DNA from 2 places in the Terriglobus saanensis SP1PR4 genome. Region 2 is predicted to be linked to the other one. Evidence: riboswitches for the same ligand, from Rfam matches in the RefSeq annotation. Region 2 holds a riboswitch; the other holds the start of a gene.
What was found. A riboswitch is a leader RNA that binds a small molecule or an ion and turns the genes downstream of it on or off. The one in region 2 is predicted to bind cobalamin.
Positions count from the first base shown of each region.

Region 1: linked by a shared signal. The riboswitch ahead of ACIPR4_RS10970 (TonB-dependent receptor) and the one ahead of metE (5-methyltetrahydropteroyltriglutamate--homocysteine S-methyltransferase) in region 2 are both predicted to bind cobalamin.

Region 1 covers NC_014963.1:2,655,642-2,671,542, reverse strand. Annotated here, with positions in the region: gene ACIPR4_RS11025 (peptidylprolyl isomerase) at 1-788, shown strand, start outside; gene malQ (4-alpha-glucanotransferase) at 907-2,502, shown strand; gene ACIPR4_RS11015 (hypothetical protein) at 2,543-2,725, shown strand; gene ACIPR4_RS11010 (3-hydroxyacyl-CoA dehydrogenase NAD-binding domain-containing protein) at 2,732-3,226, shown strand; gene ACIPR4_RS11005 (M1 family aminopeptidase) at 3,242-5,374, opposite strand; gene lpxB (lipid-A-disaccharide synthase) at 5,473-6,654, opposite strand; gene ACIPR4_RS10995 (inorganic phosphate transporter) at 6,717-7,784, opposite strand; gene ACIPR4_RS10990 (DUF47 domain-containing protein) at 7,800-8,423, opposite strand; gene ACIPR4_RS10985 (ABC transporter ATP-binding protein) at 8,547-10,517, opposite strand; gene hemW (radical SAM family heme chaperone HemW) at 10,555-11,706, shown strand; gene ACIPR4_RS10975 (threonine aldolase family protein) at 11,712-12,737, shown strand; cobalamin riboswitch at 12,800-13,023, shown strand; gene ACIPR4_RS10970 (TonB-dependent receptor) at 13,061-15,529, shown strand; gene ACIPR4_RS10965 (low affinity iron permease family protein) at 15,659-15,901, shown strand, end outside.
Region 2 covers NC_014963.1:1,634,303-1,650,203, forward strand. Annotated here, with positions in the region: gene ACIPR4_RS06835 (ABC transporter permease) at 1-1,199, shown strand, start outside; gene ACIPR4_RS06840 (proline iminopeptidase-family hydrolase) at 1,220-2,227, opposite strand; gene ACIPR4_RS06845 (BlaI/MecI/CopY family transcriptional regulator) at 2,527-2,907, shown strand; gene ACIPR4_RS06850 (M56 family metallopeptidase) at 2,926-4,947, shown strand; gene ACIPR4_RS06855 (hypothetical protein) at 4,983-5,777, shown strand; gene ACIPR4_RS06860 (hypothetical protein) at 5,801-6,109, shown strand; gene ACIPR4_RS06865 (hypothetical protein) at 6,106-6,837, opposite strand; gene ACIPR4_RS06870 (PadR family transcriptional regulator) at 6,834-7,163, opposite strand; gene ACIPR4_RS06875 (radical SAM protein) at 7,449-8,480, shown strand; cobalamin riboswitch at 8,513-8,714, shown strand; gene metE (5-methyltetrahydropteroyltriglutamate--homocysteine S-methyltransferase) at 8,860-11,145, shown strand; gene ACIPR4_RS06885 (class I SAM-dependent methyltransferase) at 11,282-12,115, shown strand; gene ACIPR4_RS06890 (protease pro-enzyme activation domain-containing protein) at 12,123-14,957, opposite strand; partial or broken gene ACIPR4_RS23290 (DUF72 domain-containing protein) at 15,075-15,356, opposite strand; gene ACIPR4_RS06895 (DUF72 domain-containing protein) at 15,275-15,877, opposite strand; gene ACIPR4_RS22355 (DUF3309 family protein) at 15,852-15,901, shown strand, end outside.

The DNA of each region.
Region 1 (15,901 bases), 1.0 Mb from region 2:
AGATCCGTCCCATGCTGGAACAGCAGAAGGCTGCAGCGGCAGAGCAGAGCTTTGTGACGGCCCTTTCCAACGAGGCTGCGAAACAGGGTTTGGATAAGGCTGCTGCGGCGCATCATTTGACTGCACAGACGACGGACTATATCGCGCAGGATGGCGTAGTCAATGGCGTAGCCGACAGCTCGCAGCTATTGCAGGCCGCGTTCGCCGCAAAGAAGGGCGATGCTCCCAAGGCCGTTGCGACGGGCGAGGGTATGGCGATCTTCCAGGTGGTGGATATTCAGCCCGCACATGCTCCCACGTTTGACCTGTGGAAGAGCCACGTTGCGGACGATTACGCCGCCGAGCAGGTTCCCACGATGATGCAGGCGAAGCTCACCAAGCTTTCTGAGCGCGCCAAGCAGCTCAACGATCTGAAGAAGGCCGCTGTGGAGATGAACATCCCCGTGAAGACCTCTGACCTCGTTGGTCGCGACGGCAACGTACCTGAGCTCGGTGCGATGAGCGGCGGCGCGAGTGTCGCATTCACACTTGCAAAGGGTGCGGTCTCCGCACCCATCGACGCCAGCCGAAGCGGCGCTGTCCTTCAGGTCGTAGACAAACAAGAGCCTACGACGGAAGACATCGCAAAGAACTTCGACAAGACCAAAAATGATCTGTTGGAGAGCAAGCGGAACGAGGTCTTCGCACTTTACATGGGAACGCTGATGGACCAGTACAAGGCCAAGGGTGGCATCCATTTGTCTCCGAAGAGCAAGGCGAACCAGGCGGCCAACCCACTCGGCCTGTAACGAAACTCGCTGGACAGAAGGAGCCGGGCGCTTATGCCCGGCTCTTTGTTTTGCATGCAGTTTCGTCCGGTGGAGAAATTAGTTGCCGCATACAAAGATTCCGCATCAGATGAAGTAAATGATCACGGAACGTAAATCGGGTGTGTTGCTCCATGTGACTTCGCTGCCTTCGTATGGTGGCATCGGCGACATGGGGCCTGCGGCGTATGAATTTGTCGAGTTCCTCGCCTCCGCGAAACAGAGGCTATGGCAGGTATTACCGCTGAATCCCACGGGGTATGGCAACTCTCCCTATGCTGCGATCAGCGCCTTTGCAGGAAATCCTCTGCTCATCTCGCTGGAGCGGCTGGTGCGGGACGGATGGCTGTACCAGGGAGAGATCGAAGGACTCGCCGGGCATGGCGATCCGACCGACTTCGACCGTGCGGGACGCGAGAAGCAGCCCCTCATCGAGCGTGCCGCCAAGCGGTTCCTGGAATGCGATAACACTATCCTGCAGGATAAATTCGCTCGTTTCTGCGACGCTCATGCTGCGTGGCTGACGGACTATGTCCGTTATGTTGTTCTGCGTCGGATGCATGATTATGCCTGCTGGTGTGATTGGGCTCCTGAGTTCGCCGCACGTGACCCCAAGGCCCTTGCGAAGTTCGATGATGAGCGATGCCAGGAGTTGGATATAGAACGAGCGGTGCAGTTTCTGTTCACCGAGCAGTGGTGCGCCCTGAAGACTTTTTGCACCTCTCGGGATATCGCCGTGATGGGCGACATGGCCATCTTTGTGAACTACGACTCTGCCGATGTGTGGACGAATAAAGAAGTTTTCCGGCTCGACAAAGAGTTCAAGCCGACGGTCGTTAGCGGCGTTCCTCCGGACTACTTCTCGGTGACGGGACAGCGCTGGGGCAATCCACTCTATGACTGGAAGCTGCTGGAAAAGACGAAGTTCACCTGGTGGGTGGGCCGTGTTCGTCGGCAGATGGAGCTTTACGACGTGCTCCGGCTCGATCACTTCCGCGGATTTGAAGCGTATTGGGAGATCGATGCGGCTGCGGAGACAGCCATCGATGGAAAGTGGGTTGAGGCTCCCGGACAGAAGCTGTTCAAGCAGCTGAAGAAGGAACTCGGCGAACTTCCGTTTGTTGCAGAAGACCTCGGCCTGATCACGGCGCAGGTGGATGAACTTCGCGAAGAGTTTGGTATGCCCGGCATGCGCGTCCTGCAGTTCGGATTCTCCGATCGCGGCGCGCACCTGCATCTGCCTCACAGATTTGTTCCGAACATGGTCGTCTATACGGGAACGCACGACAACAATACAACGCTGGGCTGGTGGTATGAGCAGTTGAATGAGGCGGACCGCGCCAACGTAGTGGAGTATCTCGGACCTCTGCAGCATCCGAACGATGTGGTCTGGGCAATGATCCGCGCTGCGGAACGCAGCGTGGCCGCGCTTTGCATTTTGCCTCTGCAGGACCTCCTGCATCTTGGAAGTGACGGACGAATGAACACCCCTGCAAATCCTGCAGGGAACTGGTCGTGGCGCTATGTTCCTGAGGCTCTACATCCCGACCTTGCACAAAAACTGCTGGCGATTACAGAAATCACGGACCGCGATGGCTATGTAGAGCCCGAGGAGGTTCTAGTGGAGCCGCATGTGGTGGAAGCCCTGGAGAGCCAGGCTCCGGTGGAGCAGGCGGTCGAAGAGCAGCACAGCTAGTACACTGGTTCTGGAACGAAACGATTAGGAGACTCTGCACATGCCGCTGTCTGGTGAAGCGATCCGTACGATGAACTTTGTGGATGATATGTCTGGAACGCTGCGCAGAATTATGGCAGTCCTTCCCACACTGACTGAGGAAGAGCGCGCACGCGTGGCGGAGCATATCCGTACCAGCGAGCCGAGCTACGCCTCCGTGGTGGCCTCTCTCGAAAAGAAGTAAGCTGCGATGCAAACCGTTGCAGTGATCGGTGCGGGATTGAAGGGGCGCGCGTTTGCCATGGCCTGCGCGCGCGCCGGATACCGCGTGATTCTGGAAGACGTTATGCCTTCCAAGTTACGCGACGCCTCCGTGGATTTCTCCGGACAGGATGGAGTGCTGGAGTTTGCTACGACGGTAGAAGACGCCGTGCGTGAGGCGGACTTTGCCATCGACTTCGTTCCGGATGAACTGGAGAGCAAGCTGGAACTGGTCTGCATGATCGACCGCATGGCCCCCCCAAAGACCTTTGTGATGGTGCAGACGACCGCGCTCAGCGTGAGCGATCTCGCTGCTTGCACCTACCGTGCGGAGAAGTGCGTCGGCGTGCGTCTGGGCGAGGGTGAGGTTTCGCTGGTGCGTGGGGTGCGCACGGCTGAGACCTCAGTGGATGAAGTGGCGGGTCTGTTTGCTGCACTCGGGTGGGCAGCTATTTCCCTGGATGACCGTGTCGTTGTGATGTAGTTTTGCTGCGCAATCCTAGTCGGGACTGCGTTCGCGCGTGTAGGGCTTCTGCAGAAGAGCGCGGGCCTCGTTGATCGCGCCCTGCGTGTTGTCGTTTGTCTGTACCGCAAGCCGGTACTCATTGACCGCGCGGTCGCGCTGGCCGGTGAGATCGAAGACGCGGCCCAGACCAATATGGCTCCAGACTTCCGTCCACTTGGGATCGTTATCGCCGCGAAGCGAGTCGCGATAGCTGTTGGCGGCGGACTGGTAGTTGCGCTGCGTGAAGAAGACCTCGGCGATGCGATAGGTCGCGAGCGATGAGTTCTTGTTGGCATCAAGCGCATGCTGATACTCGGCGAGCGCGCCGATCAGGTCACCCTGCGCGACCAACTGCTGACCCTTGAGCACGGCAACACGGACGGCCAAGTCGGGGGTGGATTTGAGCACCCAATGTTCCGGATCGATCACAATCCGCCGGGGACGTCCAAAGGTCTCGATGGTGTAGTGCGAGTCAGTCCCGGAGACATCGATCCGCTTATTCTCCGTCTTGCCTTCGGTTTCGATCCTAAGATCGACGGGCATACGGAAGAGATCGAGGTCCTGCGAGATCGCTCCGATGGTGCGGAAACCCTTGTTGCCACCCAGACGATAGACGGTGAACTTGCTCGTAAAGGCAGGAGCGCCCGTCCCATCGATCCACTGCGCAAAGAAGGGTGTGAGGTTGAGACCGGACTGCGCTGCGGCCACCGTTTCCACGTCGGAGGAGCGGACGCCCTTTCCAGCAAACTGCGAGAGCAGGCCACGAAGGAAGACGGGGAACTTCTCATCACCCATCTGGTAGCGAAGCATATGGAAGACCATGGCTCCCTTCTCGAGAGTCTCGGATTGGAACTGGGGCGAGTAGGGATCGACGCGACCAAGGGTAGCGAGGGGTGCAGTATCGTAAGCGAGTGCACCGGCGGAGACGTCCGTCACTGCATTCTGAAAGGCGGTCTTTCCGCTGGCGTCTTCGAGAAACATCAGTTCGGCATAACGGCTCATGCCGTTTGTGATCCAGGCATCGTTGAGTGTGTAGGGAGAGACTTCGCTGCCCCACCACTGGTGGGCAATGGTGTTGGAAAGAAGCCGAGAGCTATTGGCGTTGCCGATGCGATTACCCGCAATGGCGGCGATCTCCGGGGCCCAGGAGGCGGCGACGGCATCCTCAGGCATCTCCACGATGTTGAGCGTGGAGGACTGCGGTTCACCGAAGGTTGTTGTGAAGAACTCCTGCTGACGTGCAGCAATGGCGGCGTACTCGGCGGCGCCGGTCTTATGTTTTTCAGTCACATAGATGCTGACGTTGCGCGCGCCCGAGGAGCGGATGGCAGGAAGGAATTTGCCCGCAATCACGGTGCCGGGGAACCCGGGCTTCTGCCAGGAGAAATCGAACTCCTCCATGTTTGCCGAAGAAGTAGGCGCAGCAGCCGGAGCTGCTGGAGGAGTGTCCGCTTTAGCCGTTGTCGTCGGTTTGGCAGTAGTGCGGGTGCCTACTCCTCCGCCTGCGCGGCGAGGAGTCATGTGCGCTGTCGCGTGGAGGGTGGGAACAGTCGATGCCGGTGCGGCAGGATGATTCGTCGCTCCGCTTGCGATGACTGTTTCGCCCTTGGGGACACGGATGTGCATCTCCGCAGTGAAACGCTGGGTATAGAGCCCAGAGACCGGAAACCACCGGCCGGGGTAAAGCAGCATGGTAATGGGATCGGCGATGGCAGCGAGTTTAATGCCTTCAACGGGAGAGGTGTCCGCGCCGTTGAGGGTGCCGGTGTATTCAAAACTGAGCGTCGTGCTGGTGCCCTTGGCAATGGGAGCGGTCATCGCTACGTTGATCGTGGATGTCGTGGGGTTGCGATCGGATTGCAGAGTCGCGCCAGTTGCGTCGGTGATTTTGGTGACCCTGAGGCCGTTGTTCAGTTCGAAGGTTGCGGTGGAGACGTCTTCGAGCGCAGTGAAGGTGACCTGAACCGTTGCGGTCAGGCGAGCCACGGCGGGGTCGATATCCGCGTTGATCGTGTACGCCGTGACTTGGAGCAGCGGGCGTGACGGAGGAGCGGCGCGTCCGGCAAAGCTGCAAAAGATTAGAGCGACAACGGCGATACTGGTCTTCAAAAGGCGGTGACGTGACATACGGATGCGGTCCTCTGGCGGGAGCTGTATCTGTCTCAGTGAGTTAGACGCAGAAGACGGCGTTGCGGGTGAGGAAGTTGGGGTGGCTTCGAGGCGATTCATGAGCGGATTCCGAGCGCCTGGAGGACGGCGTCTTTGAGTTGACCAATGGCCGTGGTGTTGTTGGCAGGTTTCATTAATTTGCGGAGAGAAGCAAGGTCAGCTATCTGCGCTGCGCGTTCCGGGGAATCTTCAAGTAATAGATTAAGTATTTTTTTGATTTCGATAGCATCAGAATGATTCTGAAGGAGTTCAGGGACAATGCGTTTGCCGGCGATGAGGTTTGGCATCGCGATGGGAAGATTGCCGTACTGGTCTTTTGGGGCCGGGATCTCAGCAGGATATCGGATGAGGCGCTTGGCTACCCGGAAGGTAAGATCGCTGACGCGGTAGACGACGAGGAATGGATTGCCGATGAGTGCGGCCTGGACCGTCGCTGTTCCTGAGGCCACAACCGAAGCGCGGGCATGGTGCAAGGCGGCTCGGGCATCATGAACCAGGGTGAAGCTTGTTTTACCTTGAGGTGTCCTGAGTGATTCAAGGTATGCGGCAAACTCGGATCGTTGAAGGGTGGCCGCGATGGGGAGAATGAATTCGACATTCGGCGGATACTGCTGAGCCGCTTCGACCATCGCCGGAAGGTTTGCCCGAACTTCTTTCCAGCGGGATCCGGGGAGAAGCGCCACCCACTGCTTTGCTGGATCGAGACTGTTCCGTTCCGCATATTCTTCCCGCGTAACCGTGGGCAGCGGCAGATCCGCCAAAGGATGGCCTGTGAAGGTCGCATCGACGCCTCGATTGCGATAGAACTCCTGCTCAAAAGGGAAGATTACGAACATTTTAGAGACCCGCTGCTGAACCCACCTCAGGCGGGAGCGTTTCCAGGCCCACAGTTGTGGGGAGACAAACCAGAGGACCGGAACGCCAGCGCGATGAAGGTGTTTGGCGAGACGGAAGTTGACGTCGGGGAAGTCGATGAGGACGGCTACGTCTGGCTTGTTGATTTTGATCTCGGCGACAAGGCGGCGGTACGAGCGATAGATGTGGGGGATGTGGCGGAGGATCTCGGTGATGCCCATGACGGCAACATCTTCCGCCCGTATGGTGCGCTGCTGACCCGTCTGCTCCATCTCCGTGCCGCCGAGGCCTGTGTAGCCGGCCTCGGGGAGAGCGTCCTTGAGCGCGGTGATGAGTTGAGCGCCGTAGTGGTCTCCGGAGGCTTCGCCTGCGGAGAGGAAGATCGTCGGTTTGGGCTTCGTAGCGATGTGCGTAGTTTAGCTGGTCGTCTGAACGAAGGCTAACTCTAGTGTATCGGTGCGCCGCCACCAATGAAGCGTTCGATGCCCAAGTGAACGACTGCGTAGAAGAAAGCGCCTACAAGGCCTGCGCCCGGGAAAGTGAGAATCCAACCGTAGATGATGCGGCGGGCCCAGATCCAGCGGACGGCATGCAGACCGCGCGTCGCGCCGACGCCGGAGATGGCTCCGCCGATGGCGTGCGTCGTGGAAATCGGCACCTTCGCAAAGGTGGCCAGGGCAATGGTGACCGCAGCGGAGAGTTCCGAGGCGAAGCCATCGATGGGGCGGAGATGTGGCGTGATGCGCGATCCCATCGTGCGCACGATCTTCCATCCGCCGATCATCGTTCCGGCGGCGATGCAGGCGTGGCAGGAGAGGATGATCCAGATGGAGATCTCATGCGTGCGGCCAAAGAGACGGGTATGACCGAGGGCGTAGTTGCCGTAGCCGGTGGATACCAGCAGGGCCACGATAATGCCCATGGTCTTCTGCGCGTCGTTCGTCCCGTGTCCCAGAGAATAGGCGCCCGCAGAGACGAGCTGCAGGCGGCGGAAGAGTTTGGATGCCTTGTCCCGGTGCATCCGGAAGCTGCTCCACGCCACGATATGCATGAGGATGTAGCCAAGCACCATGCCAATGAGCGGCGAAAGGAGCAGGAACGCGAGGATCGGGATCCATCCCTTGATCAGGATGGCGTGCCAGCCGGCTTTGGCGATGGCCGCTCCGGCAAGCGCAGAGATAATCGCATGCGAGCTGGAGGTGGGAAGGGCAAGATACCAAGTGATGAGGTTCCACGTGATCGCACCCAGCAGGCCACCCAGCACAATATAGAGGTTCATGATGCGGGGATCGATGATGGTGGAACTGATCGTATGCGCCACACCGGTGCCGAAGAGGAAGGCGGCGATGAAGTTGAAGCTCGCTGCCCAGATCACGGCCTTCGTGGGCGTGAGCACACGTGTGGTGACGATCGTTGCAATGGAGTTGGCGGCATCATGGACACCGTTGAGAAAGTCAAAGCCGAGGGCGATGACCACTGTAATGACGACGAGGGCTAAAGGCGCGGCGTGCATGATTGCTCGTTTGTCCTAGTCGTTTTTCAGGAGAATGCGTTCCACGGTGCGGCCGAGACGGTCACAACGGTCGATGCCATCCATCATGAGATCGTGAACTTCACGCTTCTGCATCACGGCGATCGGATCTGCCTGGTCGATGTACACCTCGGTCAGAAACTGGTCACGATGCTGCCGCGCTGTCTCTTCGAGACGACCGATCTCGTCCAGGTTGGCACGAAGGGCGGAAAGCTTGGGGGCGGAACGCAGGAGATTGATGGTCGCCGAGATCTCGCGGGCCATACTATCGAGCGCAGAGACGTGCCAACGCAGGGAAGGATGCATATCTTCCAGTTTGTACAGCTCCAGCCGACGCCCAGCAGTCGCAACGGCAGCGATGGTCTTGTAAAGCTCGGTGGCGAGCTGCAGAATGTCTTCGCGATCGAAGGGCGTAATGAACGCCGTGTCGAGATGCAGAAGGCAGACGCGCTGGACCTGGTGCGCGATGTGGCGGTTCTCTTCCATGCTTTGCACGCAGCCATTCATTCCGGGCCACTGGTCCATGCAGGAGGAAAGAGAAGCAGTAACGCTGGTAAGGCACTGACCCAATTGTTCGAAATCGTCGAAGAAGCTTTTGTCCTTCGGCATGCGGTTGAACACGAGGAATATCTCTCTTTCGGTATTACAGATATCTCTGCTTCCGGTGCAAGGATAGCGTACCCCGTTGCGGATTTACGTGTCGAAATCAACCAATGCAGTAAATAAGTTACAGAAAAGTAATTCTTACGCGATTTGCGCGGTTATCGGCTCGGTTGGTTCGGCTTCCTGCTCCTGGTACTGCAGTTGATACAGCTTCCAGTAGAGGCCGCGTGCGGCAAGAAGCTGGTTGTGGGTGCCGGACTCGCGGAGCTGGCCCTTGTGCATGACGAGGATCGTGTCCGCACGTTGGATGGTAGAGAGGCGATGCGCGATGACGATGGACGTGCGGCCGGTAATCATGCGGTCCAGCGCCAGACGGACGCGAAGCTCGGTCTCGGTGTCGACCGAAGAGGTGGCTTCGTCGAGAATGAGCACGGCGGGCCGGTGCGCAAGTGCGCGGGCAAAGCTGATGAGCTGCTTTTGGCCGGTGGAGAGGGTTGCGCCGCGTTCGTGCATTGGTTCGGCGAACTGCAAGGGAAGCGTGCGGATGAAGTCGCCGATGTTGACCTCGTCCGCTGCGTGCTCCACCTCTTCGTCGGTAATGGAGGTGGTGCCGAGGCGGATGTTGTCGGCGACCGTGCCGGTAAAAAGGGTCGAGTCCTGCAGAACCACGCCAAAGCGCTTGCGCAGCTTATTGAGGTCCTGCTGACGAACGTCTACGCCGTCGATGAGGATGCTGCCGTGCTGGATATCGTAGAAGCGCATCATGAGCCCGGTAATCGTGGTTTTACCCGCGCCGGTGTGGCCTACGATGGCTGCCGTCTGGTCGGGAGCCACGGTGAAGGAGACATTGCGGAGAATCCACTCAATGCCGTGCTCGTGCGCGAGTTCGGATTCCGTTGCGGATGCGAGGCGAGCGGCTGTGGCTTCATCCAGCCTCTGATAGGTAAACCAGACGTTGCGGAACTCAATACTGCCGGAGAGGTCGCCTGCAACGGGAAGAGCGGGAGACGTAATCTGCGCGGGCGTATCGATGAGCTTGAAGACCCGCTCTGAAGCAGCCATCGCTGCTTGCAGGATGTTGTACTTTTCGCTGAGGTCCTGAATGGGACGGAAGAAGCGCTGCGCATACTGCATGAAGGCGATCAGTACGCCGAGGGTAACGGTGCCGCCGAGGATCTGGGTCTCGTGGAAGATGGCATGTCCACCGCGCCAGACGACGAGCGCAATCGCGATGGAGCTGAGAAGTTCGACCGCCGGGTAATAGAGAGAGTAGGCCTGCACCTGGTCGACGAAGGCATCGCGGTGGGCGGCGTTAATGTCCTTGAAGTCGTTATAGGCACGCTGCTCGCGATTGAAGAGTTGCACGACAGACATGCCGGAGACATGCTCCTGCGTGAAGGAGTTGATCTGTGCGATGGCTGTGCGGATGCGGCGGTAGCTTTCGCGCACCGAGATGCGGAAGAGGCGCGTGGCGTACATGATGAGCGGCAGGACCGAGAGCGTGAGGATCGCGAGAGGCCAGCTCATCTTCAGCATGATGATCACAATGAAGAGCAGGACGAAGACATCTTCAAAGATGGCGAGTACGCCAGAGGTGAACATCTCGTTAAGCGCGTCCACATCGGATGTGACGCGGGTAACGAGGCGGCCTACGGGATTGTGGTCGAAGAAGGCGACATCCATGCGCTGCAGATGACGGAAGATCTGCTTGCGCAGGTCGAACATAATGCGCTGGCCGGTCCACTGCATCAGGTAGGTTTGCACAAACTCCAGACCGTAAGAGAGAGAGAGGGAGCCGAGGAAAAGGGCGGCGCACTCGGCCACGCCGGTGAGCGGCGTCGTGGAAAGATGGCGGGCCAGCCAAGATGGATTTGCCGGGCGCTGCGCGGACATGTAGTTGTCCACAGCGACTTTAATGAGAAAGGGGCCCATTACGTCGGAGCAGGCTTTGAGCAGAATAGCGACAGCGGAAAGAGCAGTCGCTGCCTTATAAGGACGCAGGTAGGTAAGCAGGCGGCGCATGAGGCGACCGTCGTAGGCCTTACCGAGGACGTCATCCTCCGGCGTGGCGACTTTCTTCTTCTTTTTTGTATCCTGCGGCTTTTCTGGCATGTATCAGTTGATTTTAGATGCGTGGGAGAATAGGAGGGTGCGGGATTCGCTCGGTGTGTATCTTTCAGTGCCGTTTTGCAAGGCAAAGTGCAGTTTCTGCAACTTTGCCTCGGACGCGTTTGCGCCGGAACGGATGGACGGATACGTCGCCCGGCTGTGTGCAGAGATCCGCTCCGCACGGCAGATCGCTGCGGAACGAGGCGTAGTCGTCCCGCAGACTGTGGATTCCGTTTACTTCGGCGGCGGAACGCCAAGCCTTCTTGGTGTGGACAAATTCGAGGAGATATTTGCAGCATTGCGCGGCGAGTTTGATGTCGTCACAAATGCCGAGATAACGATGGAGTGCGCCCCCGGACAGATCGCCGAGACAAGTTTGCAGGCGGCGATGCGGCTGGGAGTTTCTCGCGTTTCGCTGGGCGTACAGAGTTTTGTGGATCGGGAGTCGGCAGCAGTAGGTCGGCTGCATACCGGGATTCAGTGCGAGAACGAGATTGCCCGGCTGAGGTCGCTGGGTCTGGATGTCGGGTTCGACCTGATCTGCGGTCTGCCGCACCAGACGTGCGAAAGCTGGCGCGAATCGCTGCGAAGGGCTGTCGCCACGGGCGCGCATCATGTGAGCGTCTACATGCTGGAGGTCGATGAAGACTCTCGCCTGGGGCGTGAACTGATCGGGCCGGGTGTGCGTTATGGCGCGGGTATGGTTCCCGACGACGGCGCGGTGGCGGAAATGTATCTCGAAGCCTGCGATGTGCTGGCTGAGGGCGGACTGGCACAGTACGAGATCTCAAACTTTGCCCGCGAAGACCACCAGTCGAGACACAACCGGAAGTACTGGGAGCGCGCTCCTTATCTGGGTTTTGGCCTGGATGCGCATTCTATGTTGCCGGATGAGCAGGGCAGAGCGGCCCGTTTTTCGAATGGCGATGAACTGGACGCGTATCTCAGTGAGGCGGATCCTGTGTCCGTGGAACGTGTTGAAGATGCTGAGGCTTTTGAAGAGAAGGTCTTTCTCGGGCTGCGTTTGAACGAGGGTGTCGAGGCTGCGCTCCTTGCGGATGTGCATGGTGCGGTGGATGAGATGGTGCAGGGTGGGCTGATGTGGTCTGCAAACGGGCGTTTTGGGCTGACTGCGCGTGGACGCGTGGTGAGTTCCAGCGTCTTTGGTGAACTTTTGGCGGTGCCGGCTTGAAGGAGATGCGAGTGATTGACCTGCGGAGCGATACGGTGACGAAGCCGACAGAGAAGATGCGTGCGGCGATGGCTTCAGCCGAAGTTGGGGACGACGTCTACGGAGAAGACCCGACGGTGAACCGTTTGGAAGCGCGGGCGGCAGAGGTCTTTGGCCGCGAAGCTGCAATCTTTGTGCCCACCGGATCGATGGGAAACCAGATCGCTATGCGTCTGCATACGCAGCCTGGAACTGAAACGATCTGCGAGGCTCGCGCGCATGTTCTGGATTGGGAGATGGGAACGGCGGCTGCATTTTCAGGTTGCCAGTTGCGCGCGGTACCTGCGGAGCGCGGCATTCTGACGTGGGGTGACATCGCGCCGAAGATCTCGCCGAAGATTTATTACAAAGCACAGACCTCGCTGATCTGGCTGGAGAACACGCACAACATGGCGGGCGGTACGGTGACGCCGCTGGCGGTGATGGAAGAGGTTTGGTACGGCGCGCAGAAGGCGGGCCTGAAGACGCATCTCGACGGCGCGCGTGTCTTTAACGCGGCGGCTGCGTTGGGCGAAGACGTTGCGGTTTTGACCAAGGGCTTCGATACCGTGATGTTCTGTCTCTCCAAGGGACTCGGAGCTCCTGTGGGATCGATGCTGGTGGGGTCGCGTGAGCTGACGGATCGCGCGCGGGTTGTGCGCAAGGCGCTGGGCGGTGGCATGCGCCAGACGGGCATCCTCGCAGCGGCAGGGTTGATCGCTTTGGAAGAGATGCCCACTCGTCTGAGCGAGGATCATGCCCATGCACGTCTGCTGGCAGAGACGATTGCGCATCATCCGCATTGCAAGGTGGGTCTTGAGGATGTGCAGACGAACATTGTCTTCATCACCATTAAAACCGGTAAAGCGGCGGAGCTGGTGGCAGGGATGAAGGAGCGCGGCGTGCTCGCGAGTGCTATCGGGGCCGACTCCGTCAGGCTGGTCACTCACTATGATGTTTCGCGGGCGGACTGCGTGTATGCGGCCAAGGTGATGATGGAGCTGCTTGACTAGCAGGCTGTCGGCTTACAATAGGCTATCGTTTGCATTGGTAGACGTACTTCCGCGCAGTGAGGATCACTACGTGCTTTTTCATTTGTTACTGCAGAGGAATGCATTGGGAAGCGCGGTGAGAATCCGCCACTGCCCCGCAACTGTAAGCGCACCATGGTCCCATGGGCCGGAACGGTTTTCGCAATCGAGGAAGCTTCGCACTGTGGCTCAGGGCCGCGGGAAGGGAAGCGGTCCAGATATCGTTGCAGCCGGGCGCGTAAGTCAGGAGACCGATTCCACTGCTGACACCAGCCACACTCCCGAGGGGGAGTGGAGGAGCAGATATGTTCTATGATTCAGGCCAGATTTTTGCCGGTATCCGTACGCAAGTTCGAACGTGCGCGTTGGGCGGTTTTGCAGCAATTCTTTTCACGTCCAGCCTTAATGCTGTCGTAGTGCGCGGCGACGTGCGCGATCCGCTGGGACGACCGATAGGGTTGGCGAAGATCCAGTTGCTACAGGGACACTTGGTAGTTGCTTCAGGGACCTCTAACGAGGACGGCAGTTATGAGATTCGCAGCGCGGGTTCGGGACGGTTTGTCCTGCTGACCGGTGCCGCAGGATATGCCACCAATGTGGCGCAGCCTTTCTACGGAGGCGATCTGGATGTCGTCACCAACCACCTGACGCTGGGCTTCCGTGCGGTTGAGGAGCAGGTAACCGTCACTGCGACAGGTTTGCCTACGCCGATGGAGCAATCCAGCGCGAGCGTAAATCTGATCTCGTCTGCGGACCTGGCAACGCGCGAAGGCGTGGTGAACGAGCTGCGGTTGCAGCCTGGGGTGAGCGTCGTCCAAACAGGCCAGAATGGCGGTCAGACCTCGCTCTTTGTACGCGGTGGAACGTCCGACGGCAACAAGGTGATGGTTGATGGCATACCGGCGGATGATGTGGGTGGACGGTTCGATTTCGGCATCCTGTCTTCGACCGCAGTGAACGGCCTGGAGATCCACCGAGGACCGGACAGTGTTCTCTACGGATCGGACGCGATCTCGTCCGTTGTGAGCTTCAATATCCCGCACGGTGTCACTCCGGCGCCAGTGTTGAACTACACAGGAGACGCGGGCAACTTTCATACCTATCGCAATGAAGCCGAGTTGAGTGGGGCGTATCGCAAGATCGATTACTACACGGCGTTTTCGCGCTTCGACAGCTCGAACGCTCTGCCGATGGATCGCTTTCACGTGACGACTGCTGCGGCGAATCTTGGATACAGCCTGAATGGTTCCACACAGCTTCGCGGCACAGTGCGGCGCGGTGTATCCGCATCGGGTCTCCCCGGAGCGTTTGATTTTGCAGGGATCGTGGCGGCGGGGAAACAGGCCGACGAGCAGACCTTCTTTGGCGGAACGATCGACAACATCTATCGCGGCAACTGGCACAATGTGCTGCGATATTTTGGATCGCGCAAAGATGAACAGGCTACAAACTTTTTCCCGGTGGGTGAGGCTGTTAGTGGCGCTTTTGGAGATACGTATTACGGCAACACCGTAACGATTCGTGGCGCCAACGGAACAAGCGGAACGGGACGTGCGGCGATTGCTTTTGGCGGGACGTATCCCCAGCCATCAGATTCAGCGAACAATCGCGACGGGATGCAGTACCAGACGGATTATCACTTCACTCCACATCTTTCGGCTTACGGAAGCTTCCGCTACGAGGACGAGCGTGGGACGTATCACAATCCCGCCAATTTCCTGGACCAGAGTGCACGCCGCCGTAACTACGACTACAACGTGCAGTTACAGGGCGATGTTTTGAACCGTGTGTTTTTCACTCTGGGCGGAGCGATCCAGAAGAACTACCTCTACGGCACAGAAGCGACGCCGCGCTTCGGTCTTGCTGGCTACCCTGTACGTCCGGGGTCTGGATGGTTCCATGGAACGAAGCTGCGTTTCAACTTCTCGAAGGGTGTGCAGGAGCCAAACCTCTCCACGCAACTCTCCTCATTGTATGTACTACTTCAGCAGGCTGGCCTTACCATTCCGGGCGTCAGTCCCATCGGTGCGCAACGGCTCCGCACCTACGAGGGAGGAGTGGACCAGAGCATCTATGGAAGTAAGTTGATGTTGAAGTTCAACTACTTTCATAACGAGTTCGGCAGACAGATTGAATTTGTGGGCTCTTCGGATATCCAGCAGTACTTCGGTATCTCTGTACCTTCTGGCGTTGCCAATTACTTTGGCGCTTATCTCAACTCGCTCGACTTCAGCGCGCAGGGTATCGAGACGGAGCTGGAATGGCGCGCCAGTCGGCACTTTTTTGCACGCGGCGGTTACACCTACCTCGACTCGAACGTGCAGAAAAGCTTTTCCAGCGACGTAACAGCGGAGCTTGGTGGATTTCCGACAACCAACCCAAACTATCCCGGGATCGCCATCGGCAGCAGTTCGCCGCTCGTTGGGCAGAGGCCCTTTCGACGTGCGCCGCAGACGGGATACTTTGTGGTGCAGTACACCGCGACCAAGTTCACTGCCGCGGTCAAAAGCGCGTTTTCTTCGCGGTCGGATGATTCGACGTTCCTGTCTTTCTCCGACTTCAACGGAGGCAATACGCTGCTGCTTCCGAACCGCAATCTGGACTTCGGCTATCAGAACATCGACGCTAATGTGACCTACCAGATCACGTCGAAGTTCTCCGTGTTTACGCAGATGAATAACCTGCTGGGACAGCAGCATATGGGCCCGATCGGTTATCCCTCCCTGCCGTTCAACTTCCGCACAGGCCTGAAGGTCAGGCTCGGCGGTGGATAGGATGAGCATTCTCTGACGACAACAGCCTGGCATTTTGCCGGGCTGTTTTGTGCCTGCAGGAGTGCATACGCCGCAGACACAACTGCGAGACTGCAGGGGGCGTCTCATCTTTTGTCCCCGAGGGAAACCATGGAACCGAAGCGCAAAGAAGCATTGAAGGGCAATACAGACCACTTCGGCCACTTTGCCGCAGTCACGGCAACGTACCTGGGATCCAGATGGGCGTTTGCTGGCGCGATTGGTGTCATCGTCTTATGGGCCGCGACTGGACCTGTCTACCATTACTCCGATACGTGGCAGCTCATCATCAATACCGGAACGACTATTGTGACGTTCCTGATGGTGTTCCTGATCCAGAACACGCAGAACCGC
Region 2 (15,901 bases):
GTGGGAGCAGCCTGCGGCTTCGGCAAGGGCTGATCGCGGGCGAGGTTGCGTTGACGGTTGTGCTTCTCGCTTCGGCGGGTCTGCTGATTCGTACTCTCATCCATCTGGAGACCCTGCCCACGGGGTTCGATGCGACGGGCGTGATGACGGCGAAGGCTTCGCTGGATGATGCGACCTATCGCGATCCAGCGGCTTTCCGGAAGCTTCTCGACCAGAGCATTGCCTCCATGCGGCAGATCCCCGGTGTGCAGAACGCCGCTGTGGGACTCACCTTGCCTTACGAGAGAACGCTGAATGATGCGGTTACGCTAAGTGACGGCAAAGAGGCAGGAACGCAAGTCCAAACGGATGAGTTGTATGTCACTCCGGGTTACTTCGATACGCTGAAGATTCCAGTGTTGAAGGGACGGGCCTTCAGCGATGCGGATGGGCCGGATGTTCAACAGGTTGTTATCGTCAACCAGAGCTTTGCGCAGAAGTTTTTCCATGGTGCGGATGCCGTGGGGCGATATCTGGATAAGAACCGACGGATCGTTGGTGTGGTTGCGGACATGGCGCTCTCTTCGGGATTAAGTATCAGCGAGCCGCTTACCAGCGAAGAGACGATCTACCTTCCTGCAGCGCAAGTGAGTAAGGGATTGCTTGGAGTCCACGTATGGTTTCAGCCAAGCTGGATCGTTCGCACGGCTGCACCTGTTGAAGGCTTGACCGCCCAGATGCAGCGTGCCCTGGCGAGTGCGGATCCTAATCTGCCGTTTTCCGGCTTCTACCGCATGGAAGAGCTTCGCGCCAAGACTCTGGCGATGCAGAGGGTCGAGGTTGCTCTGCTGGGGACGCTGGCAACGCTGGCCCTGCTACTGAGCGCTGTGGGGATCTTCGCTCTTGTGGCTAACACGATTGCGCAACGAACGCGCGAGCTTGGAATTCGCATGGCCCTTGGATCTACGGTGGAGCAGGCGATGCTGCATGTTGGGCGCTCCGGCATGCTGGCGTCCACCGTAGGGCTGGGCGTGGGGCTGGTCCTTTGCGCGGGCGCGCTGCGTGCGATGGACAGTGTGCTCTATGGCGTGGGTGTGTATGACGCACCCACGCTTGTTGGCGCGCTTTTAACGCTTTTTGTGGTGGCGGCGTTGGCGACAGCGTTGCCCACGCTGCGCATTTTGCGCATCGATCCGGCACAGACGTTGCGGCAGGAGTAGATGGGCGGTACAGGTTCCGATTAAACGGTCCGCAGGAATGCGAGCAGCTTTTGGAAGTAGACCTCCTGGTCATCCCACATGCAGAGATGACTTCCGTTGGGACAGTAGGCGTAGGTTCCGTGCTGCACCAGCGTCGCCATCTTCTCCATGTCCTTTGGATCCATCTCGTCGTACTTTGAGCCGATCATGAGTGTCTTCGTTTGAATTTCGTGGAGCCGTCCCCATACGTCCCAGTCTTTGAGATTCCCGGTCGCCACGAACTCGTTCTTGCCTTGCATCTGCGTGTAGATGGTCTGGTTTGTATGCTCAAAAGAACGCACCAAACCGTTTGGCCATGGCCTCGACCTACAGATCATCTGGGAGTACAGATCCTCCAAAACGATTTTTTCGTATTCGGGTGAGTCATAGTCCCGGATGGCTTCCAGTGCGTCCAGCTTCTCAAGCGCGACTGGCGACAATTTCGCCTTCCAAGTCGTGGCGTGTCGTAAGAACGCATCTGAACTCGCCGACCTATTCGACACGACCAAACCTCGCAGGTTCTGGGGATACTTCAGCGCATATTCCAGAGCAAGCGCTCCACCGAAAGAGTGTCCGTACAGAACGAAGTGGTCAAGTCCCAACCCCTGACGGACTTCTTCTACCTCGTGCACATAGCGCCCAAGCGTCCAGAGCCACGTATCTTCCGGATGGTCTGAATGATTGCAACCGAGTTGATCGTAGTAGTACATCTCGATCCCGGCTTCAGGCAGAAACGACTCCATTGCTTCGAGATACTCATGGCTGAATCCGGGCCCGCCGTGCAGTAGAAGGACCTTGATCGGACCGCTCCCGACCTTCTTCGTCCAAACCTTATACTTACCGCCCATCACGGGCACCATACGCACGCCACCAGTGCGAATTCCGGGGGGATTTAGGCCGTCGGGTTCCTGAACGGTGACCTCCGCGGCTGACACGGTGCTGGCAGTTGCGCCTGCTGTATTGATCATCCAGGATGCAGCGCTGGCTGCTAGAAACTTCCTTCGATTCATGTAGTTCTCCAAAACGGCCTTCGTGGAGAAAACACGGGAACCTCGGGTCTATTCCATTTCGCTAAGCTTTGGCATTTCACAGCACCTTGTCCTCCCGCAGCGCAGCGAAGATCTGGCTTTTCAGAAGCGACCACTTTCCTGACAGATCCGGTTGGTGCGCTCCGCGCGACCCCACCCTTTCGCGATGAAGCTGCGAAAGAATGGGGCACGGGCCGGTGGCCACCTCATTAAGTCCCCCCTGAACTTCGTACGAAGATTTTCGTTGACATGTACGAAATGGTTCGTATAAGTTTTCCCCTATGACGAGTACACATGAAATTCCAAAGCCGACCGAAGGGGAACTAGAGCTTCTAACGATCCTCTGGGACCTGGAGCAGGCGACCGTGCGCGAGATCTTTGATGCGGTGAATGCACGCAGGCCTGTGGTTTATACCGGCGTGTTGAAGCTGCTGCAGATCATGACGGACAAGGGCCTGGTGAAACGCGATGAACGGGAACGCGCGCATGTTTACCGAGCGGCCATTGCGCGAGAAGAGACGCAGCGGCAGTTTTTGCGCGAGTTGAGCAAGCGCTTTTTCTCTGGAAGTGCGGCCCAACTGGCATTGCATGCGCTGGAGATGGAAGTTTCCAGTGAAGAAGATCTGGATGAGATTCGGAAGCTGTTGCGCCGTAAGAAGTAACGGAGAGTCGAGGCAATAATGAATGCTCTGACATGGATGCGAGATGGGGAGATGGTGGCGCTTGGATGGACGCTGCTGCACTTTTGCTGGCAGGGAACTGCGATTGCCGTGGTGTATGCGCTGGTCGATCGGATGACGTTTCGCGCGGCGGCGAAGGTGCGCTACGGGATCGCCATGGTGGCCCTGGGGCTTATGCCGGTGGCGGCGCTGGTGACCTTTGTCGAACAAGAGCGCCTGGTAGTGCACCTGCCGCGTGGCGGGCAGGAGGTTGTTGCCTCGCAGCTTGGGGCGATTCACAGCACGCTGGTGAAGGAGCTTCCCCAGGCCGCGCCGATGTTGGCGGACAGCGAGCTCTTTCTTGCGGGGAGTGCTGACCGTCTGCTGCCGTGGGTCGATGGTGTCTGGCTTGCCGGGGTGTTGTTGCTGGCGCTGCGTGCTGTGGGCGGATGGTGGCAGCTCGAGCATCTTCGACGACGTGCGGAGGCGCTGGTGCCGACAGAGGTGGAGGCGAGCTTCCTGCGCATCTCACAGCAACTGCGCATGGGGCGCAAGGTCGCGCTGCGGCTCTCCGATGAGCTGATCTCGCCGATGGCGATGGGTGTGTGGAGGGCGACGGTGATTCTGCCGGTCTCTGCAGTGATGCAGCTGGAGCCTGCGCAACTGGAGGCGGTGCTGGCGCACGAGTTGGCACACATACGGCGATGGGACTACCTCTGCAACCTGCTGCAGACGACGGTGGAGTGCCTGCTGTTCTTCCATCCCGCGGTGTGGTGGGTGAGTCGTCGCACACGCGACCTGCGAGAGGTTTGTTGCGACGAGGTGGCCGCGAGGACTTGCGAGAGCCCGGTCGTGTATGCCGAGGCGCTTTTGCAACTGGAAGAGCAGCGCACTGAAAGACTGCAACTGGCGATGGCGCTTGAGGGGCATCGTGGAACTTTATTGATCCGCGTGAGACAGATTCTTGGAGAGGGAATGATCATGGAGCGTAGAACGACGAGCGGTACGCGGGTAGCAATTATTGGGGCAGTGGTGTTGGCGCTGCTTCTTGGGTCGAAGGCGGCAAACGGTCTGAAGGTCATCCATCGTTCTGTGTCTTCTGCCGTTGTCGCACAGCAGGATGTGAGCTCTGTAACTTCTGTTCGTGTGAGTGCGCCTGCGGTGGTGAAGTCCTCTACGGGAGACGCAGATGTCCAAGCAGACACCAGTCCGAATGTAGTGGCGGAGATGGTGGCATCAACCCCGATGCCCGCGCCGACACCTGCACCCATGGCAACTCCGAATCCCGCTCCGACACCGGGCCTGGAGAGCGACGAGGAGACGCCGCAGGGTGGAGCGAACTATCTGCAAAGGATGAAGGATGCGGGCTATCCGCTCGACCTGAACCGGGACCTGGATACGATCATTTCTTTGCGCAATCTTGGCGTGACGCCGGAGTATGCCAAAGGCATGGCGCAGGTTGGGTTAGGCACACCGACGTTGCATGAGTTGACCGGCTTGAAAGCGCAGGGTGTAACACCGGAGTATCTCCAGGGTCTGCGTTCGTCGGGTATTGCTCCCACGAGCTTTCATGAAGCGATCTCCGAGAAGGCTGTGGGTGTGACGCCCGAGTATTCCAGGGAGATCGCGGCGCTCGGCATTGGAACTCCGACGACGCACGATCTTATCAGCCTGAGGGCCCAGGGCATCACGCCGGAATATGTGGCGGAGCTGAAAGCTTCTGGTCTTGTGGCGAGAGACCTTCATGAGCTTGCGGGCATGAAAGCAGTGGGTGTGAACCCCGAATATGCGAAGGCGATGATGGCGACGGGGTATCCCGATATGACGCCGCATGAACTTGTGTCTTTGCGGGCACAGGGTGTTACACCGGAGTATGCGCGATGGGTGAAGCAGAGTTTCCCTAACGCGGACATGCACAGCCTGCGGCAGGGTGGCGTGTTTCATGTGGATGCTGATTTCGTTGCGAAGGCGAAGGCGCATGGATTTACCGATACGAGCTTCGACAAACTGGTGAAGCTGAAGATGACGGGCCTTCTGGACTAAGCAGTCTCTAACCAATCACACAAGGGAGAATCGCGATGAAACGCATGGGTATGGCATTGCTGCTGGTTGGGCTTTCTGGAGTTTCGACGATCGGTTATGGAGAGACTTTGTCTGGTCTTTGCATGGTCTCGTCGGCGCACAACGTCGTTCGCGATCTTGATACTGCCGATCTCCTGCTTCACAGGACCGGATGCGATAACGAAGAGTATCACTGCGGCAATTCGGAAAACTCCAACATCGCGTGGAGCAGATGGAGCGGCGTCTCACCCGAGGCATTAAGGCAGGAGGGGGCGGTGCTTACTGCAGAGATGAAGGGCGAAGCTGGGGCACTGCGCTGCTCAGGAACAGTGCATGAAGGCATTCTCGCCGGGAAGTATGAGTTCACACCGAACGCTGAGTTCGTACAGAAGATGGCGGCGATGGGCTTCGACGAGATCACGACGCGCAAGCAAGAGGGATTTCTGACGCTGGACGTTACTACGGGGTGGGTTCGCCAGGTCAAGGACGCAGGAGTGACTGAACTTTCGACGAACAAGCTGATGGGTCTGCGAGCGCTGCATGTCGATCCGGAGTATATCCGCGCGATGGCCGCCGCCGGTTACCCGGAGTTGCGCGCCAACAAACTTACGGAGATGAAGGCCGTTGGTGTGACGCCAGAGAAGGCAGCGGAGGCAAAGTCGCTCGGCTTCAATCCTTCAGAGCAGGAGTTGATCCAGATGAGCATCTTCAAGATCGACCGGCCCTTTGTTGAACGGATGCGGAGCAAGGGACTCAATGATCTGACGCTTGCGAAGCTGATCAAGGTCAAGATCTTCAAGCTGGAAGAGTGATCGAGTGATTGCGAGGAAAAGATATGAGAACTCCGAGGCGTTGGTTTGTCGCATTGCTTGCACTCGCTGTGACTGCTTCCCTGGCCGAAGCAGCCAAGTCGATCACTGATTCTCGCAAACCGCAGACGGTCGTAAGAGAGAACGCCTATGTGTCCACACAGGGGGAGTGGGGCGTTCACCCGACGGAGAAGCGCCACTCCTCTTTTCTTGTGTATCTTTCGTATGGCCCGCGTTCGTTGTCGGTGGATTGTTCTTCCAGGCGCTGTGTCATTGAGTTTGCGGGCGCGGAAAAGGGTTCCTCTCTTTCGATCGGAGAGCACCCGGCGGCTTAGGTCTGGCGGAAGGATTGCGCAACGATGTGAAGCTTGTGCGGACGGTCTCTCCACGCGGTCATGACGAGGAACCATACGGGCCAGCTGAGTACCCAGTTCGGAAACCAAAAACCGCTGCTACTCCATGTGTGAATGCTCAGCAACGTGATTCCGATGGCCATAGCGAGTGCTGGTTTGAATTTGATCTGTGCGAATCGAAGCCCATGACTTACGCCACAGATCGCGGGAAAGAGAAACAGGACGAGGGAGAAGCGTGACAGGAATGCCACGTGAAATCTGGACATACAGAAGAGGCACGGGATGAACGCAGAGATCGCGCTGACGCTTACCGTTCGTCGTGAGACCGATCCCATGACGAAGCCTCCCGTCCACGACCATCCGATAAGGAGCAGGACATTGCATACGAACAGAGCGAGTCCCGGCCCTACGATGAGTTCTGATGCGTGTTCGACTTTCGATCCTAAGAGGCGTTGACAGGTCTGGCTGACATGGAGTGAGAGGCCTATGAGCAAAAAGCTGCAGGGCACGGCGAGTCCCAGTGAAGTAAGCCAGGGTCGCCAGCTCTTCCATATTTCAAGCTTTCTGCGGACAACGAGACCAAGAACGTCGCGTAGAGCCAGCCCTCCGAATACGCCGGTCTCTTCCAAATCGCCCAGTACCGCTTCGCGCTCGTTATACTCCAACAACTGCGAAAACACTTCGACGCAGGTCTGGACGAGGCTGCTCATGAGAGGCTCCCACCTTTTTCCATGGCCCAACGGGCGTTCATGCTGACGCGCATGACGACATCGTAGAAGTTCTTTGCTGCCAGCTCTCCCGTTTCAGTCACCAGCACCATGCGCTTGGCTCGCCCTCCGCGCTGAGGAGTGGCTTCCCCCATCCAGGTCTTGAGCAGGCCCTTCTTCTCGAGGCGCTCGATCGTGGTGTAAAGTGCGCCAATCGAGCACTTTCGCAGGGTGCTGGCTTCGATTTCTTCGCGAATGGCGGCGCCGTAGGCCTTGTCTCCAAGTCCTGCGGCGGCGGTAATCAGGGCGTATTCAAATTCACCAAGCATGATTTGAATTACATTGTGGTACTAAGCTTAGGGCCTGTCAAGAACTTTGATCTTATGGCATGATCTCCAGAACGTGTTTTACGATCCTGCGCTTTCGGATCGTGGTCCTGGGGCCACGAAGCAGCTTGCAAAGCCGTCAGATTTTGCTTTGCACTCTCTCTTTGCTGCGCGACATCCAATTCCTCAACGTTGGCGAATTCGCGATGGCCGTTCCATTGGGAAGGTTGCTGAAACCCTCCTTGTCACCAGAATCGACCGCATTGCGGCGCGATCCGGGAGAAGTACATGAAGAAGTCTGAAGTCTTTCAGGCATGGGCCATGATTCTGGCCGGACGCGCGCCTTCGCTTTCCATTGAAATTACAAAAGAGTGTCCTTTGCGCTGCCCCGGCTGCTATGCCTTCGACGCGGCGCATCTTGGCGGGACCACGGAATTGCGCCAGCTCTCCGATTTCAAAGGAGATGTGCTGATCGAGAAGATTCTCGCTTTGATCGACGAGCACAAGCCGCTGCATCTCTCGCTGGTGGGGGGCGATCCGTTGGTCCGCTACCGAGAGCTTGAAGCCCTCCTGCCGCAGATCGAGAGCCGTGGTGTGCATACACAGGTTGTGACGAGTGCTTTTCGGATTATTCCGCCTGCGTGGAAGGAGTACAAGAAGCTGAACGTTGTGGTCTCCATCGATGGTCTGCAGCCGGAGCACGATGCGCGGAGAAAGCCTGCGACCTATGAACGCATTTTAAAGAACATCCAGGGCTCAAAGGTTTCGATCCACTGCACGATCACGTCGCAGATCGTGGAGCGGCCGGGTTATCTCGACGAGTTTCTGGCGTTCTGGTGCAGTCGTCCGGAGATTACGAGGGTCTGGTTCAGTTTGTTTACGCCGCAGATGGGCGCTACGGATCTGGAGATTCTTTCGCCTTCGCAGCGTATGCAGGTGATTGCCGAGTTGCGGGAGCTGCGTTTGAAGTATCCGAAGCTCGACATGCCGGAACCTGTGCTGGAAGAGATTGCGTCGCCTCCAAAGAACCCGGAGGAGTGCATCTTTGCGAGGACAACGGAGACGATCTCCGCTGACCTGAAGACGCGGATTGGACCGTGCCAGTTTGGGGGCGAGCCGGATTGCGAGCAGTGTGGATGCCTGGCTTCGATGGGGCTTGCAGCGGTTGGCAATTACAAGTTGGTGGGTCCACTGACTGCAGGACACCTCTTCAAAGCTTCTGACCGTGTGGGGAAAAGATGGAGAAAATTGCGCGGTAGCCTGCAAAGGACGCAAGTTGTTGATCCAGAACCAGTGCCCTTCAAGATCCTGCAAAGCTGATGCAGGTTCGAGGTCGGCAAAGCTCTTCCGATGTAAAGTAGGAGTGTGCAGGTCAAAGTCTCGCGAGAGAACTTTGTTAAACGGGAAGCCGGTGTAACTCCGGCGCTGTCCCGCAGCGGTAATGGGAGCGAAACGTTGCAAGGCGCGAGCCAACGCACTGTCTCAACGAGATGGGAAGCGGCGATGGAGTAGGTTGCCCAGAGTCCGAAGACCGGCCTGCCGCCACCACCATGGAAGCGCTGTGCGCTCACCGTGGGTGCGTTTGAGGATACCGCTCTCGTGGATTGGACCGGTGACCACTGCTGCATCTCCGTGCGATTTCGCAGGGCGGTGTTGCCTGCGCATGGGTGGTTCTTCCGTACTCCAGGAGAGAACCGAGATGGTTGCAGGTGTAGTTTCTTTGTCCCCGACAGTGAAGTTGAAGACAGCAAATTTGGGCTTTCCGCGTATGGGGCGTCAGCGTGAGTTGAAGTTCGCGCTGGAGGGTTTTTGGGCAGGCAAGCGGACAGAGTCCGAACTTCTTGAAGTGGCCTCGAGCTTGCGCGCCGAGCATTGGAAGTCGCAGAAGGCAGCGGGTCTCGACTTCGTTCCCTCGAATGACTTTTCGCTTTACGACCAGGTGCTGGATGCGCTGGTCCTCGTAGGAGCAACTCCGGAGCGCTTTGGCACTGGGCCGGTAACGCTGGAGCGTTATTTTGCCATGGCGCGGAACAGCCGTGAACAGACAGCGATGGAGATGACGAAGTGGTTCGATACGAACTACCACTATCTCGTGCCGGAGTGGTCTGAAGGAATCTCGTTTGAAGTGGATACGACCAAGCTGTTGACCGAGGTGCGCGAGGCACGTGCGCTTGGCATCGAAACGCGTCCGGTGCTTGTTGGACCGTTGACTCTGCTTCTGCTGGGTAAGGGCATTGACGGGGCGTTCGATCCGATGACGTTGTTACCGAAGATCACGTCCGCCTACAGACAGGTACTCGAAGCACTTGCCGCAGAGCGTGTGGAGTGGGTGCAGATCGATGAGCCGATGCTGGTGACCGATCTGGAGACCGGTGTGGCTGAGAGCTATCGCAGCGTCTATGCCGAACTGGCCATGGTGCCGGTGAAGTTGATGCTGACGACGTACTTCGATGCGCTAGGGGACAATCTTTCTCTGGCTGTCGATCTTGGGACGGCTGGCATTCACATTGACGTGGTGCGTGCACCGGAAGAGTTGAAGGCGGTGATCGCGGCGCTGAAGCCGGAACAGGTGTTGAGCGTCGGTTGTGTGGAAGGACGGAACATCTGGCTGAGCGATTTTGCCGTCGCTTCTGCGCAGTTGAATGAAGCTGTGGAGGGTCTTGGAGCGGAGCGTGTTCTTGCTGCTCCTTCCTGCTCTCTGTTGCATGTTCCACATGATCTCGGTAGCGAGATCAAGCTGCCTTCGCGGATCAAGAGCTGGCTACGGTTTGCGACGGAGAAGGTTGCTGAAGTTGTGGCGCTGGGCACGGGCGACGTGGCTGCCGCGCAGGCCAATGCGGCTGCAGTGGCCGATCGTGAGGCGGCGGAGACGACCACCAATGCGAAGGTTCGTGCGGCGCTGGCTGAGCTCCAGGCGACCGACTTCGCGCGCGCTTCGGCCTATACCCAGAGGGCGATTGTGCAGAGGGAAGAGCTTGGGCTTCCGTTGCTGCCGACGACGACGATAGGGTCGTTCCCGCAGACGGCGGAGGTGCGTAAGCATCGCGCGGCACGGAAGAAAGGTCATGAGACTGCGGATGAGTATGAAGCGTTCCTAAAGAAGGCGATTACAGAGTGTGTCCGCGAGCAGGAGCGCATTGGGCTGGATGTCCTGGTGCACGGTGAGTTCGAGCGCAACGACATGGTGGAGTACTTTGCCGAGTTCCTGGATGGCTTTGCGTTCACGGAGAACGGCTGGGTGCAGAGCTACGGATCGCGCTGCGTCAAGCCGCCTGTGATCTATGGCGATGTGTCCCGTCCGACGCCGATGACGTTGAAGTGGACGAGCTATGCTCGTTCGCTAACGACGCGTCCCATGAAGGGCATGTTGACGGGGCCGATCACGGTCTTGCAGTGGTCCTTTGTTCGGAACGATATTCCGCGGCAGCAGACGGCGTGGCAGATTGCGCTTGCGTTGCGGGACGAGGTGACGGACCTGGAGGGCATCGGCATCCGCATCATCCAGGTGGATGAGCCTGCGTTGCGTGAGGGGCTTCCTCTGCGTCGAGCGGATTGGGCTGCGTACCTCGACTGGGCGGTGAAGGCGTTCAAGCTGGCGACTTCTTCCGTTGCCGATGAGACGCAGATCCATACACACATGTGCTACTGCGAGTTCGACGACATCCTGCCTGCCATTGCAGCGTTGGATGCGGACGTGATCTCGATGGAGACGGCGCGTTCGCGTATGGAGCTGCTGGAGGCCTTCCGTGCGCACGCGTATCCGAACGAGATCGGACCGGGCGTGTATGACATCCATTCGCCGCGCGTTCCTTCCGTCGGCGAGATGAGCGAGTTGTTGACGCTGGCGTTGGAGGTCCTGAAGCCTGAGCAGATCTGGGTGAATCCAGATTGCGGGTTGAAGACGCGCGGTTGGCCGGAGACGGTGGAGGCCCTGGAGAACATGGTCAAAGCTGCTGGCGAGCTGCGGTTGACGTTGAACGCGTAGTCTGCTGGTGAGGTCTACGGGTGATGGAAGCCCGTAGACCTCACTTGCCTCCGAATATTTTGGCTTGACGCGGTCAGCGATGTCGAGCAGTCTTACTGTGATTGCAGGGATCTTATCCTGCGATCCAGGAGACACGATGAGCGCTTCCGGCCCTTCGATGGAACAGATCAAAAGCTCTATGCGCGCGACCTGGATGGCCGGTGATTTCGGCGTCGTGGCGAAGACGATCTCCGGAGGTGCTGAGGCCTTTGTCCATCGCCTGGCTCTGCCGCCGGAATCCCGCGTTCTGGATGTGGCCTGCGGGACGGGGAATCTTGCCATTCCGCTTGCGCGGCAGGGATGCGTAGTGACGGGAGTGGACATCGCTCCTAATCTTCTTGTGCAGGCAAGGGAACGCGCGGCTGCCGAGGGTTTGACCGTGAGCTTCGATGAAGGGGATGCCGAAGAGCTTCCCTACGACGATGAAACCTTCGACGCGGTGGTTACGATGTTTGGCGCCATGTTCGCGCCTCGACCGGAGGTGGTTACAGCGGAGCTTGCGCGTGTTCTTAAGCCGGGTGGGCTGCTCGCTATGGCGAATTGGAATCCCGCAGGTTTTTCCGGACAGATGTTCAAGGTGGGTAGCCTGCATGCGCCGCCGCCACCTGGCATCGCACCTCCTGTTTTATGGGGAGACGAGACGACTGTTCTCAGGCGTCTCGCAGGTCCCTTCACAGAGATCGAAACGAAGTTGATTCCTATTGAGTTCGATCTACCGATGAACCCTGCAGGGACGGTTGCCTTTTTCCGCAAGTACTTCGGACCCACCCAGATGGCCTTTGGTCGCCTGGATGAAACCGGGCAGGCGGCCTTGGCGGCAGAGCTAGAGGCGCTTTGGGCGGGTGCCAACGTCGCCTCCGATCCGGAGAGTCATACGCTTATCCATAACCAATACCTGCAGGTTACGGCGAAACGTAATCCTTCTTCCTGAGACCCTGTTAGTTGATCGTCAGGGTGGTGGTCGTGGTTGCCGTGATAGTACTGGTTGCGCTATCCGTTCCTGTGATGGTCAGGGTATACGAACCCTTGGTCGCGTTCGTTGTTGCGGTCGTGGTGCTGTTGGAACCCGAGGAACCGCATCCACTGATGCCAAAGCCGATGGCCGTGACAAGCGAGAGTACGACGTAGAGGCGAAGCTTACGCGAGCGCCAGCCGAAAAGACCCAGGCAGAGCATACCCGCGACGGCTATGTCCGCTTTATTGGAGGGAGATGCAGGAAGGCTGTTGCTTTCCAGTCGGGATACACCGGTGGAGGTGATCTTCCGCATGCCGCTTCCGCTGACGGACGAAACCGTGGCACAGGCGGTGGAGCTGGTGTAGATCGTCAGTGCGCTTGTGACTGCTGTTGTGCTCGTGATGGCCGCGTTGTTCAGCGTGTAGCAGGCGTTCGAGAGGGAACCGCTGACGGTCACGTTGAAGGCAACCGTGCCCGTGTAGCCTCCAGCTGGTGTCACCGTGACGGTGGAAGTGCCGGAGTTTCCGGCAGTTAGGTTGACTGCGGTTGCGCCGAGCGTAAAGCTGCCGGTGCCAGAGCCAGCTGCGCCTACCGTGACCGTGGCAGTACCGGTCGACGCGGCGTAGATGGCGCTGCCGGAGTAGACGGCCTTGATGACATGTGCGCCAGCTATCGTCGAGGAGAAGGTATAAGTTGCCGTACCAGCGGTGCTCAGAGCAAGTGTTTTGGTCGTTGTGGTTCCGTCGACTGTGATGGTCAGAGTTCCAGCGGGTACGGTGGTTACAGTCGACGATCCCGAAGCGACGGTAATCGTGATGACGTCGCTTACACCAGAGGCGACGGTGTTAGAGGCCGCCGAGACCGTGGTGGTGGTGGCTGCCAGGGTGGCGGTCGCGGCGTTGGTGGGCCAGAGGGTCAGCAGGTTGTAGAGATCGATGGAACCAAGTCCTGTGGCCTGATCGTACCCGGTGGTTGCGGCGTAGGCCGACGCGCCTGCCGTGGAGCAGGTGCCGGCCGTGCAGGCGTTCGTACCTACCGTGATGTCGTGGAATGCTGAAGCGTAGTTTGCAGCGTTCGAGGCCAGTGTGTAGAGCGTGGGGTCGATGTTGCCCTGGCCGGTAGAGTTCAGCTTCTGATTAATGATAGCCAGCATGCCCGCGAAGACGGGAGCAGCGAAGCTAGTTCCTCCGGCAACGGTGAGATAGACGCTATTTGCGTCACGGAAACCATTCGAGCAACTGCCGGTAATGCCGACGGTCGTATCGCTGGAGCAGTACAGGTAACCGGCGTTTGAGGCTGAAGAGGTAAGCGAGATATCGGGGACGAGACGGAAGTTGCCGGAGGGGATGCCAGTCACTCCTGTCTGCCACGTGGGGCGCGGGGCCATGGAACTGACGCCACCGCCGCCGGAGCTCAGGCCGTTGGCGGCAGAGTCGTCATTCCAGACCATTTCCGGCATGTAGGAAAGAGCGGAGCTGATGACATCGCTTCCGCTTGCGGCCTGCCAGTACGTGGTGTTGGTGGTCGCAACGGCAGCTGCCGTGAACTCCGTTCCGCCGAGTGCGGTGACGTACTGGCTGCTGGCCGGAAAACTGACGACGAGGGCCTGCCGCTGTGCGGTCGTGAGCGTGGTCGCGTCGTTGCAGCTCGTCGAACCGTCGTCTCCCGAAGAGACGATGACGGTCTGACCCTGTGCGGCGGCCTGCTCCAGAACGCCGTTGTAGGAAGAGAAGTTGCTCGCACTCAACTCTGTCTCGCAGAGACCATAGCTCACGCTGAGAATTGTTGCAAGCTGTGTATCGACCGCGTAAGCGATGGAGTCGAATACGCCATTGTTCGAGCTGCTGCCGGTGTAGACGAAGAAAATCGTTGCGCCCTTGGCGATGCCTCCCGAGTATTCCAGGTCAAGGTCGGATTCAGATTCATCGCCGGTGTAGACGGTAGAGCTTCCCGTGTTGGGAACGAGGGTGAGTGTGGGGTCTTTGATCGGCAGCCCGGCTGCCGTCTGGAACTTCTCAATGTCGGAAACTACGACCGCGGACTGACCCATAATCGCAATCGACTGGCCCGTGCCGGTATAGCCTGCGTTGTAAGCGGCTTTTACGTCGTAGATCGTGGTGATATCTCCGGGTGTGAGGTAGTGGCTCGAAGTCTGGCTGGAGGTAAAGTTGGGCGAAGCCACAGCCTGCGAGTGATTTAGACGAACATGCGGCCGAGCACGAAAGTTCGACAGATTTGCGACGTCCTTTACGATGCCGGAGAGAGCCGTGGGAATGCTGATGTCCGCCGAAGGCGCGTAACGTTTCTCACCGTCCGATTTGTAGTAACGCAAAGGAGAGAAGGCAGACGCCACCTGCTGGGCTTCGCCCGAGAAGACGATGCGGTCTTTGCTACGGGAAACCCTGTCGACCGTGAAGCCCTGTGCTTGCAACCAGGCTGTTGTCTTCGCGATGTCGGCGTCGGTGACTCCGAAGCGAGCGGCGAACTGATCCACTGTCAGCCACTGGTGGTATATCGGAGAGGTCGGATCCTGCTGCGCAGCGAGGAGTGCCTGGAGGTCTGCTTCCTGTGCTGTGGTGCGACTGAAGATCAGCGTCATGCCCTCGAGTTTGGTTCCTGCGGGAACGGCTCCGGCATCGTCGGCTGCGAGCGCATGGGGGGAACGCGATCCGGCGATCGGGGTACGCTGCTCATTGCTGATTTCCGCAGTAATGCGCGCGACAGGCTTCTGCGCCAAGGCGGACAGGGAGCCAAATCCCAGGAAGAATGTGCAAAAGAGTGAGGGGATGACGTTGCGCAGAGTCGTGCCGTATCGCATACTTTATGCCTTCTGTACTTGTTCCTCTTGTATCGGCAAATGCCGGTTGGGAAGAGGAGCTAAAAAGTTTTATCTTCGAGAGTTAGGACGAGCTTTTTTGTTGGCGGTGTACATAGACTACCGCCAATAAGCGTCATCGGTGGCAGTCACAAGGTGGTTGAGCGCCAACGCGTTAGCGTAGGCGTACGAGAGTGCAGTGTTATCGAAGATGACCCAGGTGTTTTTGTGCGCCTTGATCTTTTCCGCCAGCTCAGCGAGAAACTCGGGTTCGTAATTGGAGTAGTACGTTCGCGGAGAGCCATGGAGACGAAAGTATCTCAGCGTAACGTCACCTCCGGGAATGGCTGCTTTGGGGGATGCCTTGGCCGGATCGGCTGCCACACGGGCGACTGCGTACTGCCGGAGGAGTACATCGGTTTCTTCGGTAAACCATGTGGCGTGGCGTGGCTCAAGGCGGTTTCCCCTTTGTAGAGCGCACGAAGCGTGGTGAAGAAGTCCTCGGCGAGCGTGGCATCGAAGGCAAGCGAGGGCGGTAGTTGAAAGAGAATGGGCCCCTGTTTGTGTTCGATGGGTTTGATCTGGTCAAAAAAGCCGTGAAGTAAAGTTTTGGCTTCGCGGAGTTTTGCCTCATGCGTGATGGCCTTGGGCGCTTTGATCGAGAAGCGAAAGTGCGCAGGTGTCTCCGCAGCCCACTTTGCCCAGGTGGTGGCACGATGGGGACGGTAGAAGGTGGAGTTGATCTCCGCGCAATTGAGCGTGCGAGCGTAGTGGTAGAGGTGGGTGCCTTCTGCTTTTGGCTTTGCGGGGAGCGACCAGCCTGCGGTCCCGATGCGATTCATCCCTGTTGGATGCATTCTCATCGGTTCTATGCGTTCCCGTGCTAGACTTTCGCGCATGCCACTCATACTTCTTCTTGTCATTCTCGTGCTTCTCTTCGGCGGCGG